2 regions of the Pseudomonas sp. GW821-FHT05D12 genome follow, and region 2 is predicted to be linked to the other one. Evidence: predicted binding sites of a transcription regulator. Region 2 holds the regulator's gene; the other holds the start of a gene.
The links. The regulator FliA, encoded in region 2, starts transcription of late flagellar genes. The targets are predictions, from matches to a motif close to CTAAAGTTTNNNNNNNNNNNGCCGNTAA.
Positions count from the first base shown of each region.

Region 1: the regulator FliA is predicted to act here: its motif matches at 2,275-2,302, upstream of AC07SI_RS11810 (methyl-accepting chemotaxis protein).

Region 1 is NZ_JBWKSN010000005.1:329,595-336,794, forward strand. It holds gene AC07SI_RS11800 (NorM family multidrug efflux MATE transporter) at 1-1,150, opposite strand, end outside; gene AC07SI_RS11805 (LysR substrate-binding domain-containing protein) at 1,303-2,223, shown strand; gene AC07SI_RS11810 (methyl-accepting chemotaxis protein) at 2,402-4,378, shown strand; gene AC07SI_RS11815 (YifB family Mg chelatase-like AAA ATPase) at 4,430-5,926, opposite strand; gene AC07SI_RS11820 (accessory factor UbiK family protein) at 6,151-6,411, opposite strand; gene glnK (P-II family nitrogen regulator) at 6,834-7,172, shown strand.
Region 2 is NZ_JBWKSN010000009.1:93,176-103,696, forward strand. It holds gene AC07SI_RS18040 (chemotaxis protein CheA) at 1-1,647, opposite strand, end outside; gene AC07SI_RS18045 (protein phosphatase CheZ) at 1,659-2,447, opposite strand; gene AC07SI_RS18050 (chemotaxis response regulator CheY) at 2,466-2,840, opposite strand; gene fliA (RNA polymerase sigma factor FliA) at 3,011-3,751, opposite strand; gene fleN (flagellar synthesis regulator FleN) at 3,748-4,581, opposite strand; gene flhF (flagellar biosynthesis GTPase FlhF) at 4,688-6,004, opposite strand; gene flhA (flagellar biosynthesis protein FlhA) at 6,017-8,131, opposite strand; gene AC07SI_RS18075 (S1 domain-containing protein) at 8,403-8,591, opposite strand; gene flhB (flagellar biosynthesis protein FlhB) at 9,027-10,163, opposite strand; gene fliR (flagellar biosynthetic protein FliR) at 10,167-10,521, opposite strand, start outside.

The DNA.
Region 1 (7,200 bases), on a different contig from region 2:
AGCCCATGGCGATGGTTTGCACGCCGTCGAACAGTTCAAACCATGCGGCCACGGCCAGCAGGCTGACGGCCAGGACGATCACGTCGTGGAACGCCGGGTCGTTGGGGTCGATCAACAGTCCGATCAGTGGAACGGAAAACAGCCACAGCACTGCGGCGAATCCCAACATCACCGCTGCGCCAAATCCGATGCCGACGCGACCGGCCAGGCGTGCATGCAGCAACTGCCCGGCGCCGTAATGTTGGCCGATACGCATGGTCACCGCATAGGACATCCCCGCCGGCACCATGAAAGCCACCGAGACGATTTGCAACGCGACCTGGTGCGCGGCCAGCTGTGTGCTGCCCATCGTGCCCATGCACAGTGCGGCGAAGGCAAACAGCCCGACTTCCACCGCATAGGTGCCCCCAATCGGCAGGCCGAGGCGCCACAATTCCCGCAGGTACTGGGTGTTGAGGCGCAGCAGGCCGGTGCTCAGCGGGTAGGCGGCATACGTGCGATTGCGGTGGATGTAGACCATCAACGCCAACGCCATGCCATTGGCGACGAGGGCCGTGACCAGGCCGATGCCCATCAGGCCCAGTTTCGGCAGGCCGAACATGCCTTCGATCAATGCGTGGTTGAGCAGGTAGTTGGCCACCGCGCCGCCGAGGCTGATGACCATCACCGGCTTCGCCTTGCCAATCGCGCTGGTGAAACCGCGCAAGGCCATGAAGGTCAAGAAGCCCGGCAACGCGAACGGCAGGATCGTCAGGAACTGCCCTGCGGCGTGCACGTTGGTTTCGGTCTGGCCAAACATCAGCAAAACCGGCTTGAGGTTCCACAGCAGCAAACCGGCCGCCAGGGCCATCAGCCACGCGAGCCATAGCCCGGCCTGGGTCAGGCGTGTGGCGCCTTCGATATCGCCCGCGCCGTGGCGGATGGCGACCAGGGTGCCCACGGCGGCAATCACGCCGATGCAGAAAATCGACACGAATGAATAGCTCGCCGCACCCAGGCCGCCACCGGCCAGGGCCTCGGGGCTCAGGCGCGCCATCATCAGGGTGTCGGTCAGCACCATCAGCATGTGCGCCAACTGTGAGGCAATCAACGGCCCTGACAGCCGCAGAATGGCCCAGAGTTCGGTACGTGCCGGATGCTGCATGATCATCACGCTCAAAAAGTCAGAGGGTTGGGGGAGGGTTGATTCTCGGCGCTCCCAGCGCATTGCACAAAGGGATAAATGCGATCGCTTGCATGATTAAAACTCATGCCTGTTTGATTCTGGTAGGGTTTTGGCATTGCGCTGTCGGAGCTTTCCCTATGTCTCGTCGTCTTCCTCCGCTTTACGCGTTGCGTGCCTTTGAGGCCGCTTCCCGACACAACTCCTTCACCCGTGCGGCCGAGGAGCTGTCGATCACCCAAAGTGCGGTCAGCCGACATATCCGCACCCTCGAAGAGCACTTCGCCTGCCGGCTGTTCCAGCGCAGCGGCCGCAACCTGCAGCTCACCGAAGCCGCGCGCCTGTTGTTGCCTGGGGTGCGCGAGGGCTTCGCCGCGCTGGAACGCGCCTGCCATACCCTGAACGCCGAAGATGACATCCTGCGCATGAAAGCGCCGTCGACCCTGACCATGCGTTGGCTGCTGGCGCGGCTCAGCCGTTTTCGGGCGTTGCAGCCGGGCAACGAAGTGCAATTGACCAGCGCCTGGATGAGCGTGGACGAGGTGGACTTCAACCAGGAGCCCTTCGACTGCGCAGTGCTGCTGAGCTACGGGCATTTCCCGGCGGACTGGGAGGCCAGCTACCTGTTTCCTGAACTGTTGATCCCCGTCGGCGCCCCGAACCTGTTGGCGGATGGGCCCTGGGATGCCGCCCGGCTGGCCACCGCCGAGTTGCTGCACCCCACGCCGGACCGGCGCGATTGGCGCAATTGGCTGGAGCGCATGGGGTTGTCCTCCCAGGTATCGCTCAAGGGCGGGCAGGTGTTCGATACCCTCGAGCTGGGCATGATCGCTGCCGCGCGAGGCTACGGCGTGTCGATGGGCGACTTGCTGATGGTGGCTGAGGACGTGGCCCAAGGGCGGTTGAGCCTGCCGTGGCCGACCGCCGTGGCCAGTGGTGAAAATTATTACCTGGTGTGGCCGAAGACCCGCCCCGGCGGCGAGCGTTTGCGGCGGCTGGCAGACTTCCTACAGGGCGAAGTGCGGGCGATGGTTTTACCGCCGGTCGAGCGCCTCGATTGAGTGGCCCGAGGCACGGGTGCGCAACCGTTTGCGAGATACCCCTGTGATTCGCTCAAGTATTTCCCGCGTCCGCCGAAGTAGGTGTGTTGGAACCATCGTGCACCAACGCTTCCCATCAGATAATTTGCCGAGCAGCGCTATGAGATCAGGATGATCCTGGCCTCGGCCAGGAGCCGTCATGTCTCAACCTCGCGCCCGGATTGCCTCACAGTTAGGCCTCGCATTAGCCGTGATACTGGCTGTTGTCATCAGCGGTAGTACGGTATTCGCCTTGCGTTCACTGGACTCCGCCAACCTCGACACCCGCGAAGAGCACCTGGCCAGCGAGGCGCGCCTGCTCGCCGATCAACTCAACACCTTCCACAGCACCTTGCGCGAAAGTACCCAGCGCTTGAGCGGGCTGTTTGAAAAGCGCTTCGGCGCCGGGTTGAGCGTGCATGCGGATCAACCGGTTACCGTCGCCGGGATGCAGACGCCAGGCCTGTACCTGGGCAATGACGTGTTGAACAACGATTTCGATGAGGTCGATGAATTCAAGGACACCTCCGGCGGCGTGGCCACGGTGTTTGTGCGCAGTGGCGAAGACTTCATCCGTGTCAGCACGTCCTTGACCAAGCAGGATGGCAGTCGCGCCATCGGCACAGTGCTGGACCATCAGCACCCGGCATATCAACGCCTGCTTGCCGGGCAGAGTTATGTGGGCCGTGCGGTGCTGTTCGAACGTTCCTACATGACCCAGTACACACCGGTGCGCGACGCGGCCGGCAAGGTGATCGCGGTGCTGTTTGTCGGCTTCGACTACACCGACGCGCAGAATGCCCAATTCGAAAACCTCAAGCGCTTCCGCATCGGCAAGACCGGCTCCCTCGCGTTGCTGGACGAACAGAAGCGCTGGCTGGTGCCGCCCGCTGGCGTGCAGGCACTGGATCAGGCAATCCCGGTGATGCTCGACCTGGCGAAGAAGCCGGGCGAGGGCCGTTTCTGGAGCGACAAGAACGAAGACTTCTACAGCGTCTCGGTGCCCTTCGAAGGCGGCCCGTGGTCGGTGGTCGCGAGCATGCCCAAGGCTGAGATCCGCGAAGTCACCTGGGCCGTGGGTATCCGCCTGGTGATCGGCAGCGTGCTGGCGATGCTGTTCGCGGTCGGCGCGGCGGTGTGGCTGTTGCGCAGCAAACTGCAGCCGTTGAGTGATCTGGTGAGTCAGGCCGAGGCCTTGGGCGCCGGTGATTTGAGTGCCCGCTTGAACGTGTCCAGCCATGACGAAATCGGCCAGTTGGCACGCAGCTTCAACCAGATGGGCGAGGCGCTTTCGACCATGGTCTCGCACATTCGCAGCGCAGCCGAAGAAGTTAATAGCCGTGCCCAGGCCTTGTCCGGTTTGTCTGGCGGGGCCTATGAGGGCATGGAGCAACAGTCGGGCGAAATCACCAGCATGGCCGGCGCGGTGGAAGAATTCAGCGCCACCTCGCTGAACATCGCCGACAACATGGGCAATACCGAGCGCCTGGCGCAGGAAAATGCGCAGCAGACTCGTATTGGCCGTACCTCGATGCAAGAGGCGTCGTCGTCTCTTGAGCACATCGCCACTGCGCTGAACAGCACCGCCACGGTGATCAACACCCTTGGCCAGCGCTCCCAGGAAATCGGCGGGATCGTCGGTGTGATCACCTCGATCGCCGAACAGACCAACCTGCTGGCGCTCAACGCCGCCATCGAAGCCGCGCGGGCCGGTGAACAGGGCCGCGGGTTTGCCGTGGTTGCCGATGAAGTGCGCAACCTGGCGTCGCGTACCCGCCAGGCCACTGACGAGATTTCCGGGATGATCCAGAGCATCCAGCAGGAAACCGGCAATGCCATCAGCACCATGGAGCACGGCAATGTGTTGATGCAGGAAGGCCTGTCGCGCAACGCCGACGTGGCCTCGGCCCTGGCACGGATCGACGAACAGAGCCGCTCGGCCGGCCAGCAGTTTGCCGCAATCACCACCGCCACCCAGGAGCAGAGCAGCACCGCGACCTTGCTCAGCAGCAACTTGCAGAGCATTGCGCTGGCCAACAGCGAGCAGCGTGAAGCGGTGTCGAACCTGGCGATTACGGCCAAGGAGCTGGAGACGCTGGCAGCGAGCTTGCGGCATGAGGTGGATCGGTTTCGCTGAAACTGGATTGGCGCACACTTCCTGCCCAGGCCCTGCTGATGCTCAAAAGGCTCAGGTGATCGCTGCCGGACGATATTGCAGCGCCTCTTGCAGGTGATGGCGAGCGATAGTGTCTGCTTGTTCCAGGTCCGCCAGCGTGCGCGCTACCTTGAGCAGCCGGTGGGCCGCGCGCAGCGACAATGTCAGTCGCTCGCAAGCGGTCTCCAGCCAGCTTTCGTCGACCTTTGCCAGCGTGCAATGCTTGCGCAGCCCCGGTAGATCCAGGAAGGCATTGGCGCAGCCCTGGCGCTTCAGCTGACGCTCCCGGGATTCGGCAACCTGCGCCGATGCCTTCGCCGTGTTATCGCCATCCTGCAGGGCCGGGTTCAGCGCGGTGGTCTCCCGGGCGACGGTGACGTGCAAGTCGATCCGGTCCAGCAGCGGCCCGGAGAGTTTGTTGCGATAGCGCTGAATCTGCTCCGGCGTGCACCGACAGCGCCCGCTGGGATCGCCCATGTAGCCGCAGGGGCAGGGGTTCATCGCCGCCACCAGTTGAAAGCGCGCCGGAAAACTCACCCGGTCGCGGGCGCGGGAAATCACGATATGCCCCGATTCAAGGGGCTCGCGCAGCACCTCCAGGACCTTGCGATCAAACTCCGGCAACTCATCCAGGAACAACACCCCGTGATGGGCCAAGGTGATCTCCCCAGGCTGCGGCTTCGAGCCGCCGCCCACCAAGGCCGGGCCTGATGCAGAGTGGTGCGGCTGACGAAACGGTCGGTGCGGCCAATGGCTCAGTGGCGCGAGGCTGACCACTGACTGAATCGCTGCCACTTCCAGGGCTTCCTGTTCGCTCAACGGGGGCAATAACCCAGGCAGGCGGCTGGCGAGCAAGGTCTTGCCGGTGCCGGGCGGCCCGCTCAGCAACAGGTTGTGCGCGCCTGCAGCGGCAACCAGCAGAGCACGCTTGGCCATTGACTGGCCTTGCACTTCGCTCAGGTCCGGGTACGGCTTGTTCAGGTACAGCAGTCCATCGGACTTGTAGGGCTCAATCGGCGCATGCCCGTTCAGGTGTGCCACCACTTGGAGCAAATGGTCGACTGCAATCACCGTCAGCCCGGACGCCAGGCACGCTTCCTCGGCATTCGCCCGAGGCACTATCACGGTGCGTCCGGCCTTGCGTGCTGCCAGCGCCGCGGGCAGCACGCCTTTCACCGCCCGCACCGCGCCGGACAGTGCCAGTTCGCCCAGGCATTCCACGTTATCCAGGGTCAGCGCCGGCACCTGCACGCTGGCCGCCAGGATCCCCAAGGCAATCGCCAGATCAAAACGCCCGCCGTCCTTGGGCAGGTCGGCGGGCGCGAGGTTGAGGGTGATCCGACGGTCGGGGTATTTCAGTGCTGAATTGAGAATGGCACTGCGTACACGGTCCTTGCTTTCCTTGACTGCGGTTTCCGGTAAACCCACCAGAGTCAGGGACGGCAACCCATTGGCCATATGCACTTCGACGGTGACGGCAGGGGCTTCGACGCCAATTTGGGCGCGGCTGTGGACAATGGCGAGGGACATGCTCGTTCCTTGAAAGGGAGGGCCGCTTCCTGCGGTTTTTCAAGGGTAGACGAGGTGGAATAGAGCGGGGCGTGGAGGTTTTACAGAACGTATCTAGGGAACGACGCAGAGCAAACGTGGGAGCGGGCTAGCTCGCGAAAGCGCTGGATTTGCCAGCATCTGCATGTCTGACAGACTGCATTCGCGGGCAAGCCTGCTGCCACATTTTGACCCCGTTGCGTCAGTTACTCGGCCGGGGGTGTCAACCGCGCTTCCAGCTCAGCCACTTTGGCTTCCAGGCTCTCCAACCGCGCACGTGTGCGGGCCAGCACGACCATCTGGCTATCAAACTCTTCGCGGCTCACCAGGTCGAGTTTGCTGAAGCCGCTTTGCAGCAGCGCCTTGAACTGGCTTTCGATTTCATTGCGGGGCAGCGGGGTGTCGCCGCTGAACAGGCGAGAGGCGTGGCCGCTCAGGGCATCGAGGAGATCTTTGGGCGCGAGCATGGGAAATATTCCGGAAAACTGTTGGCCGGCAGTGTATCACGCAGCGTCTATAGTGATTTTCACGGCCTGCCGCGCACGCTTTTCGCGCAGCTGGCCGTAGGGCGACGCACTGTTTTTGTGCGCATTGCGTTCGCCAGAAAGCCCCGCAGGTGGGCATAAGTGAGCAAAGGACTGATTTCAGTGATTTTTACGGAGCTGGCAAGGTTTCTGCTTAGACGATCATGACCCATGCACTGATGCAGTCGCTGTGACGAATGCAGTGCGCCGACGGATCAGGGGTACAGGTTTCGTCACCAGTGGTTCGCTGGCGTCGCCACGGCAATTGCCCTTGCGACGACGCGTTACAAAGCCAGGCACTGCGCTTAGACTTGAGACGGGTTTGTTTTCCTGGGGCAAGTCCACCAATTCGGGAGAGAGTTTTCATGAAGCTAGTCACTGCCATCATCAAGCCGTTCAAGTTGGACGATGTACGCGAGTCGTTGTCCGAGATCGGCGTGCAGGGCATTACCGTTACTGAGGTCAAAGGCTTCGGTCGGCAGAAGGGTCACACCGAGCTGTATCGCGGCGCGGAATACGTGGTCGATTTCCTGCCGAAGGTGAAGATTGATGTCGCCATTGACGACAAGGATCTTGACCGGGTTATCGAGGCGATAACCAAGGCCGCCAACACCGGCAAGATCGGTGACGGCAAGATCTTCGTGGTCAATCTGGAACAGGCTATTCGCATCCGTACCGGCGAAACCGATACCGACGCAATCTAAGCCGCCAAACCCCAACGCCCCAGGAGAA
Region 2 (10,521 bases):
CGAGAAGCCCGGGGCGAAGATCAGGTTGTAGCACTCGGTGTCGGTCAGGCGGTCGGCGGCGTCCTTGTCCATCACGCCGCGCTTGACCGCGATATTGCGCAGGATGGTCGGGTCCATGCCCTTGCCGTCATCGGTGATCGACAGCAGGATGTGGTCACCCTCCTGCTCGGCCGCCAGGATCACTTTGCCGTTGCGCGACTTGCCCGAAGCTTCGCGCTCTTCCGGGGTTTCGACGCCGTGGTCGACGGCGTTGCGCACCAAGTGGACCAGCGGATCGGCCAGGGCCTCGACCAGGTTCTTGTCGAGGTCGGTCTCTTCGCCCACCAACTCCAGGTTGATCTCTTTCTTGAGCTGGCGTGCCAGGTCGCGAACCAGGCGCGGGAAGCGCCCGAAGACTTTCTTGATCGGCTGCATCCGCGTCTTCATCACGGCGGTCTGCAGATCGGCGGTGACCACGTCGAGGTTCGACACGGCCTTTTGCATGGCTTCATCGCCACTGCTCAGGCCCAGGCGCACCAGGCGGTTACGCACCAGCACCAGTTCGCCGACCATGTTCATGATGTCGTCCAGGCGCGCGGTATCGACCCGCACGGTGGTTTCGGCTTCACTGGCTGGCTTTTCGGCCACGGCAGCGGCCGGCGCGCGAGCAGCAGCCGGGGCGGCGGCAGGGGCCGGGGCCGGGGCCGGTTTGGCAGCAGCAGGTGCAGCGGCCTTGGCCGGGGCCGGTTTGGCCGCCACCGGGGTGGCGGTCGCGGCAGCAGCCGGAGCCACTTCGCTGAACTTGCCCTTGCCGTGCAATTCGTCGAGCAGGGATTCGAACTCGTGGTCGCTGATCAGACCGTCGCCCGCAGGTTCTGCCGCAGCGGCCGGCGCAGTGGCAGTCGCGGCGACTTCCGGCAAGGCGTCGGCCGCGAAGGTGCCTTTGCCATGCAGTTGGTCGAGCAGTGCTTCGAATTCGTCATCGGTGATGTCGGTGCTGGTCGACGCGGCAGGCGCATCCACAGCGGCGGCAGGGGCCACGGCGTCGGCCGCGAACTGGCCTTTGCCGTGCAACTGGTCGAGCAGGGATTCAAATTCTGCGTCGGTAATGTCTTCGCTGGTCGGCGCTTGTGGCGCGGCGGCTGCAGGCGCTTCAGCCTCGGCTTTCACCGCATTGAGGGAGTTGAGCAACTGCTCGAACTCGCTGTCCGTCACATCCGCTTCAGGCTCTGCCACAGGCGCAGGCTCAGCTTGCGCCACGGGCGCTGCCGAGGTGTCGGCCGGCTCTGCCAGGCGCGCCAGGGCGGCGAGCAGTTCCGGGGTGGCCGCAGTGATCGGGGCACGTTCGCGGACTTCGCTGAACATGCCGTTGACCGCATCCAGTGCTTCGAGAATCACGTCCATCAATTCCGAGTCAACGTGACGCTCACCCTTGCGCAGGATGTCGAACACGTTCTCGGCGATGTGGCAGCACTCCACCAGCTCATGGAGCTGGAGGAAGCCGGCGCCCCCTTTTACAGTGTGAAAACCGCGAAAAATTGCATTGAGCAGGTTCGCATCATCCGGACGGCTTTCCAGCTCGACCAGTTGTTCGGACAGTTGCTCTAAAATTTCGCCGGCCTCTACAAGGAAATCCTGAAGGATTTCTTCATCGGCGCCGAAGCTCATGTGGGTGCTCCTTAGAAGCCTAAACTGGATAACAGGTCATCTACGTCATCCTGACCTGACACAACGTCTTCACGTTTATCGGCATGAATCTGCGGACCTTCACCCTTGGCGAGATGTTTTTGTGGATCTTTTTCCGAGAGGATCGCTTCACGGTCATGTTCGATGCCGGCAAAACGGTCTACCTGGCCGGCCATGAGCACCAGTTTGAGCAGGTTGCTTTCCACTTCGGTGACCAACTGGGTCACACGCTTGATCACCTGGCCGGTGAGGTCCTGGTAATCCTGGGCCAGCAGAATGTCATTGAGGTTGCTGGAAACCGTGCGGTTTTCCTGCTCGCTGCGTGACAAGAATCCGTCGACCCGACGCGCCAGTTCACGAAACTCCTCAGCCCCCACCTCGCGGCGCATGAAGCGGCCCCAATCGTGGCTCAGGGCCTGGGCTTCGGTGGCCATGCCATTGACCAGGGGCGTGGCGTTTTCCACCAGGTCCATGGTGCGGTTGGCCGCCGCTTCAGTCAGCCTGACCACATAGGACAGGCGTTCGGTCGCGTCGGTGATTTGCGAAATTTCTTCGGCCTGGGGCATGTGCGGGTCAATCTGGAAATTGACAATCGCACTGTGCAGCTCGCGTGTGAGCTTGCCCACTTCCTGATACAGGCCGCGGTCACGGGTCTGGTTGAGCTCATGGATTAACTGCACCGCGTCGCCGAACTGGCCTTTTTCAAGGCTGTCGACCAACTGATGAGCATGCTTTTTCAGGGTCGACTCAAAGTCTCCCTGTGACGTTTCTTTATGCTCCATAGCTCCCCCGCGATGGCATTAGCCGTGGATGCGTTCGAAGATTTTTTCGATCTTCTCTTTCAAGGCCAATGCAGTGAATGGTTTGACCACGTAACCGTTGACCCCGGCTTGGGCGGCTTCGATGATCTGCTCACGCTTGGCTTCGGCGGTCACCATCAGCACGGGAAGGCTGCGCAGTTTTTCGTCGGCGCGCACATGGCGCAGCAAGTCGATACCGGTCATGCCCGGCATGTTCCAGTCCGTTACCAGAAAGTCGATGCTCCCGCTGTTGAGGATCGGAATCGCCGTAATGCCGTCATCCGCCTCGACCGTGTTAGTGAACCCAAGGTCACGCAACAGGTTTTTTATGATCCGCCGCATCGTTGAGAAGTCATCAACGATGAGGATTTTCATGTTCTTGTCCAATTCGACCTCCAAGCAGTCTTAAACGCGCCCAGCACCTGGACGCGCCATTTCAATCAACAGGCATTACACAAAAAGGACTGCCGGGGGCACCACGGGCCGATCCCGCGAGGGTCAATCACCCTCGCGGTGTGGTTTGCAGTGCTCCCCAACACTGCCTGTCAGCGCGCTCGCCACTCTCCCAAACGCCCCCGCAAGCGGGCTGCGCACTGGCTGTGCAACTGGCTGACCCGCGATTCGCTGACTCCCAGGACCTCACCGATTTCCTTGAGGTTCAGCTCTTCGTCGTAGTACAGCGCCAACACCAGTCGCTCACGCTCCGGCAAATTGGCAATCGCGTCCGCCAGCGCACCCTGGAAGCGTTCATCCTCCAGGTCGCGCGACGGCTCCAGATGAGCACTCGCGCCGTCCTCGTGCAGCCCTTCGTGTTCGCCGTCCTGCAACAGGTCGTCGAAACTGAACAGGCGGCTGCCCAAGGTATCGTTCAAAATCCCGTAGTAATCGTCGAGACTCAATTGGAGTTCGGCCGCAACTTCGTGATCTTTAGCGTCGCGACCGGTTTTTGCTTCAATTGCGCGAATTGCGTCACTGACCATGCGCGTATTGCGATGCACCGAACGCGGCGCCCAGTCACCTTTACGCACTTCATCGAGCATCGCGCCACGGATGCGGATACCCGCATAGGTCTCGAAACTCGCGCCCTTGCTCGCGTCGTATTTGGTCGACACTTCGAGCAGGCCGATCATGCCCGCCTGGATCAGGTCTTCGACCTGGACGCTGGCGGGCAGGCGTGCCAGCAAGTGATAAGCGATGCGCTTGACCAGCGGCGCATAGCGCTCGATCAATTCACCCTGGCTGTCACGTGCCGATTTCTTGTAAAGGTTGTAGCCGCTGGATGTCATAGCACCGGTCCTGCGCTCGTCTGATGCACCAATCGCTCGACGAAAAACTCCAGATGCCCCCGAGGGTTGGCAGGCAACGGCCAGGTATCGACCTTCTGGGCAATAGCCTTGAACGCCAAGGCGCATTTGGAACGAGGGAACGCTTCGTAGACTGCACGCTGCTTTTGCACAGCCTTGCGTACACACTCGTCGTAGGGAACTGCGCCGACGTATTGTAAGGCGACATCGAGGAAGCGATCCGTGACCTTGGTCAACTTGGCGAACAGATTGCGCCCTTCCTGTGGACTCTGGGCCATGTTGGCCAGCACGCGGAAGCGGTTCATGCCGTAGTCACGGTTAAGCAGTTTGATCAGGGCATAGGCGTCGGTGATCGAGGTGGGTTCATCGCAGACCACCAACAGGACTTCCTGCGCAGCGCGCACGAAGCTGACCACGGACTCGCCGATCCCGGCGGCGGTGTCGATCACCAGCACGTCGAGGTTGTCGCCGATATCGCTGAACGCCTGGATCAGGCCGGCATGCTGCGCCGGGCTCAGGTGCACCATGCTCTGGGTGCCGGAGGCGGCCGGCACGATGCGGATACCGCCAGGGCCCTGCAGCAGCACGTCGCGCAGCTCGCAGCGCCCTTCGATCACATCGGCAAGCGTGTGTTTGGGCGTCAGCCCCAGCAGAACGTCGACGTTCGCCAGCCCCAGGTCAGCATCCAGCAGCATGACGCGACGGCCAAGCTCTGCCAGGGCCAGGGACAAATTCACTGACACGTTAGTTTTCCCGACGCCACCTTTGCCGCCGGTCACCGCGATCACCTGTACGGGATGCATGCTGCCCATTTTATTTCTTTACCTTGTCTTGCTTAGACGCAGGCTACATGGCTTGGCCGCGTGAATCGCTTGCAGACCATCGATGTAGGTACATTTCACGGTGTTCATCCTGCCCTCAACCCACCCGCTTTGCCGGGCTGTGATAGAGGTCGGCGAACATATCGGCCATCGCTTCCTCGCTAGGCTCTTCTTGCATTTGCACGCTGACTGCACGGCTGACCAACTGATGACGGCGCGGCAGATGCAGATCATCCGGAATCCGCGGGCCGTCGGTCAGGTAGGCGACCGGCAACTCATGACTGATGGCCAGGCTCAACACCTCGCCCAGGCTCGCGGTTTCGTCGAGCTTGGTGAGGATGCAGCCGGCCAGGCCGCAGCGTTTGTAGCTATGGTACGCAGCGGTAAGAACCTGTTTCTGGCTGGTGGTTGCAAGCACCAGGTAATTTTTCGACTTGATGCCGCGCCCGGCCAGGCTTTCCAGCTGCATGCGCAACGCCGGGTCGCTGGCTTGCAGGCCGGCGGTATCGATCAACACCACGCGCTTGCGCAGCAGCGGGTCGAGGGCGTTGGCCAGGGATTGGCCCGGGTCGACATGGGTCACCGACACATTGAGGATCCGACCCAAGGTCTTGAGCTGCTCCTGGGCACCGATACGGTAGCTGTCCATGCTCACCAGCGCGATATTCTGCGCGCCGTACTTGAGCACGTAACGGGCGGCCAGCTTGGCCAGGGTGGTGGTCTTGCCCATGCCGGCAGGGCCGACCATGGCGATCACACCGCCCTCTTCCAGCGGCTCGATTTCCGGCGTGACGATCATCCGCGCCAAGTGGGCCAGCAACATGCGCCAGGCCTGGCGAGGCTCTTCGATTTCAGTGGTCAGGGCCAGCAGGTCGCGCGACAACGGGCCGGACAGGCCGATGCGTTGCAGGCGACGCCACAGGTTGGCCTGTTGCGGCTTGCTGCCTTGCAGCTGGTTCCAGGCGAGGGAGCCAAGCTGCACTTCCAGCAGCTCGCGCAGGCCATTGAGTTCAAAGCGCATCGAGTCGAACACGCGCTGGTCGACTGCGGCGGCCGGGGCCGGCGCTGCAGGACGCGGGGGTTCAACGAAGGTCGGCTCGACCAGCGGCTCGGCAGCGGTCAGCGGCAGGCCGGCGAACAACTGGCGGTTGGTGGTGGCGTCGCTGTCGCCACGCATGCTCAGTTCGGCCTGGGCCGAGACAATGCGCGAGGCCGTCTTGCGCAGCTCGTCTTCGAGTTCCATGTTCGGGACGCGCGGGGCCAGGGCCTGGGGAGTGTAATCCAGGGCAGCCGTCAGCTCGACACCGCCGGCAATACGACGGTTACCGATAATCGCGGCGTCGGCGCCCAGCTCATCACGAACCAGTTTCATGGCCTGACGCATATCGGCGGCGAAAAAACGCTTAACTTGCATAACCCACTACCCTCAGCCGTTGGGCCCTACTGTCGCGACGATAGTCACTTGCTTGTTGTCAGGAATTTCCTGATAAGCCAAAACGTGCAAATTCGGTACTGCCAGGCGCCCAAACCGCGACAACATCGCCCGGACGGGGCCGGCCACCAGCAGGATCACCGGTTGGCCCTGCATTTCCTGACGCTGCGCGGCGTCGATCAACGAACGCTGCAGCTTCTCAGCCATGCTTGGCTCCAGCAGAACGCCCTCTTCCTGGCCTTGTCCTGCCTTCTGAATACTATTGAGCAATATTTGTTCCAACCTTGGTTCCAAGGTGATCACAGGCAGCTCAGAGTCAAGCCCTACAATGCTTTGGACGATTGCGCGCGACAATCCGACGCGCACTGCAGCCACCAGGGCGGCAGTATCTTGACTCTTGGCGGCATTGTTGGCGATAGCCTCGGCAATGCTGCGGATATCGCGTACCGGCACCTGCTCGGCCAGCAGCGCCTGCAGGACCTTGAGCAGTTGCGACAGCGACAGCACGCCCGGCACCAGTTCCTCGGCGAGTTTTGGCGAGGCTTTGCCGAGCAAACCCATCAATTGCTGGACTTCTTCGTGGCCGATCAGCTCATGGGAGTGCTTGTACAGAATCTGGTTGAGGTGGGTGGCGACCACGGTACTGGCGTCCACCACGGTGTAGCCCAGGGACTGCGCCTGGCTGCGCTGGCTGATTTCGATCCACACCGCGTCCAGGCCAAAAGCCGGATCTTTGGCGGTAATGCCGTTGAGACTGCCGAATACCTGCCCCGGGTTGATCGCCAGTTCGCGATCCGGGTAGATCTCGGCTTCGGCCAGGATCACCCCCATCAGGGTCAGGCGGTAGGCGCTGGGGGCCAGGTCGAGGTTGTCGCGGATATGCACGGTGGGCATCAGGAAGCCCAGGTCCTGCGAGAGCTTCTTGCGCACCCCCTTGATCCGCGCGAGCAATTGGCCACCCTGGTTGCGGTCGACCAGCGGGATCAGGCGGTAGCCGACTTCCAGGCCGATCATGTCGATCGGGGTCACGTCGTCCCAGCCCAACTCCTTGGTTTCCTGGGCCCGGGCCGGCGACGGCAGCAGTTCCTGCTGGCGCGCGATTTCCTGCTGGGCCTGGACCTTGACCGCATTCTGCTTCTTCCAGAACAGGTAGGCACCGCCGGCCGCCATGGCCGCCATGCTCAGGAACGACACGTGGGGCATGCCCGGCACGATGCCCATGATCGCCATGATGCCCGCCGCCACGGCCAGGGCCTTGGGCGAGGCGAACATCTGGCGACTGATCTGCTTGCCCATGTCTTCGGAGCCCGAAGCACGGGTGACCATGATCGCGGCAGCTGTGGATAACAACAGTGATGGCAATTGCGCCACTAAACCGTCACCAATGGTCAGCAAGGCGTACACCTTGCCGGCATCGCCGAAAGTCATGCCGTGCTGGAAAATCCCGACCGCCATGCCGCCGATCAGGTTGATGAACAGAATCAGCAGGCCGGCGATGGCGTCACCGCGCACGAATTTGCTGGCACCGTCCATGGAACCGTAGAACTCGGCTTCCTGGGCCACTTCCAGACGGCGCGACTTGGCCTGGTTCTGGTCAATGAGGCCGGCGTTGAGGTCGGCGTCGATAGCCATCTGTTTGCCGGGCATGGCGTCGAGGGTAAAGCGCGCGCTCACCTCGGAAATCCGCCCGGCGCCCTTGGTCACCACCACGAAGTTGATGATCATCAGGATCGCGAAGACCACGATACCCACCACGTAGTTGCCGCCGATCACCACCTCACCGAAGGCCTGGATCACCTTACCGGCGGCGGCGTGGCCGTCCTGGCCGTGGAGCATCACCACGCGCGTCGACGCCACGTTGAGCGCCAGGCGCAACAGGGTCGCCACCAGCAGGATGGTCGGGAATACCGCAAAATCCAGCGGTCGCAGGGCGTATACGCAGACCAGCAGCACCACCACGGACAGGGCAATGTTGAAGGTGAAGAACACATCCAGCAGGAACGGCGGCATCGGCAACATCATCATTGCCAGCATCACCAGCAACAACAACGGCACACCCAGATTGCCCCGCGAGAGGTCAGTCAGGGTCGTACGGGCCGTGCCGAGCATTTGAGAGCGATCCACCACCGGTATTCCTCGTTTCCTTGAAGCAAACTTTTGACGCCGGGAGGCGTCCTGGAGGCGGTATTGCAAGAAGCCTTCCAACTTTGGTTTCAGGGCGACGATCGTCGAGGGGAACGCGTTTCAAATGCAGGAGCTTGCCTGCGGTGGCGGTGTGTCGGTCACCTGAAGCGCCAGGCTGAACTCAGTCATCGCAGGCAAGTCAGCTCCCACATTATTGGTCGATGGACACACCGCCAACAGCCAGGCATGCATGCCGCTAGATAAGTTTGATATGGAACGCATACACCCCTTGAGGGCAATGGATCCTCACGAACTGCACGCGCAAGCCTTTCTTGAGCCAGATGCCGGCTGAGCCGGTGCGATCCACATGCACCGGCTCGTCATCGCCATCCAGCGCAATCAGGCCTTTTCCGGTTTTTCGGCTGTAGGATTTGATCGTTCCCATCACCGCTTCCATCACTACGCCCTCTGCATCGCTGGATGACCTGTGCACAGTAGGGAGCCATGGAAGCGCGAGAGGACGGCGCTGGCTACTGTCAAAGTTGACAGGTAGACGAGGGTTGCCGACGAGTGGTAGCGGTCGAAGCGGGCAGGCTTGTTGTAGCGAACGCATTCACTGTGGTGAGCGGGCTTGCCCCGCGTTGGGCTGCGAAGCAGTCCTGAAACCTGGCGACTCGGTCTGACTGTTGGACCGAGGTGGCTGGATTGGGAGCGCTTCGCACTCCAACGCGGGGCAAGCCCGCTCGCCACAAGAAGCCCGCGACCCACAACAAGCCTTATCACCACAAAAAGCCCGCTACCCACAACAAGCCTTATCACCACAAAAAGCCCGCTACCCACAACAAGCCCGCGCCCCACAAAGCGCGCATCAGCCGAGCAGTCAGGAATCGCGGCGCAGCTCCGGCGGAATGGGCAGGTCCTTGAGCGGATCGGGCCGCTTGCCCTTGCCCGCGCGGTACTGGCGAATCTGATAGACATACGCCAACACCTGGGCCACGGCCAGGTACAGCCCGGCGGGGATTTCCTGGTCGAGGTCGGTGGAGTAGAAGATCGATCGCGCCAGCTCCGGCGACTCCAGCAGCAGGATGTCGTTGGCCACGGCGATTTCGCGGATTTTAAGCGCGGTGAAGTCGCTGCCCTTGGCCAGCAGCATCGGCGCGCCGCCCTTCTCCGGGTCGTACTTGAGGGCCACGGCGTAGTGCGTCGGGTTGGTGATGACCACATCGGCGTCGGGCACCGAGGCCATCATCTTGCGCTGCGACATTTCCCGCTGCAGCTGGCGAATGCGCTGCTTGACCTCGGGGCGACCCTCTTGGTCCTTGTGTTCGTCGCGCACTTCCTGCTTGGTCATCAGCAGTTTCTTGTGGCTTTCCCACAGCTGGATCGGCGCATCCACCGCCGCGATGATGATCAACCCGGCCGCCATCCACAGCGCACTCCAGCCGACCACCTGCACACTGTGGATGATCGCCGACTCCAGCGGTTCGTGGGCGATGCGCAGCAAATCGTCGATATCCGACGACAACACCGTCAAGGCCACGAACAGAATCAGGATGAACTTGGCCAACGCCTTGAGCAGCTCCACCAGCGCCTTGGCGGAAAACATGCGCTTGAGCCCGGCCGCCGGGTTCATCCGGCTGAACTTGGGCGCCATGCTGCCGGCGGCGAACAACCAGCCGCCGAGGGCGACCGGGCCGATCAAGGCGGCCAGTAGCAAAGTGATCAGAATCGGCTGCACCGCCAGGATCGCGATTTTGCCCGAGTGCAGCAGGTATTGACCCATCGAATCGGGATTGAGCAGCACCTCGCGCGGCAAGGTGAAGTTGTGCTTCATCAACTCCAGCAAGTCCAACGCCAGCCCGCCGCCGTAAATCAGCAGGCCGCCCGCGCCGGCCATCATGGTCGCAACGGTATTCAGCTCTTTGGAGCGCGCAATCTCGCCCTTTTCCCTGGAGTCCTTTTTGCGTTTCTCCGTGGGGTCTTCTGTTTTGTCCTGACCACTCTCGCTCTCGGCCATGGCTCAGCGCGCCCGTGCCAGATCACGTAAGAACTGCAGGGCGTCGGTCGCCAGCGGTTGATACTGATTGAGAATGTCAGCCAGGCCGACCCAGAAAATCCCCATGCCCAACACCAGGGTCAACGGGAAGCCGATCGAGAAGATGTTCAGTTGCGGCGCCGCGCGGGTCATCACGCCGAACGCGATGTTGACCACCAGCAACGCGGTGATTGCCGGCAGCACCAGCAACAGCGAGGCGCCCAGCACCCAACCGAGGCGCCCGACCACTTCCCAGAAATGATTGACCACCAGGCCCGAACCCACCGGCAAGGTGGTGAAGCTTTCGGTCAGCACCTCGAACACCACCAGGTGGCCGTTC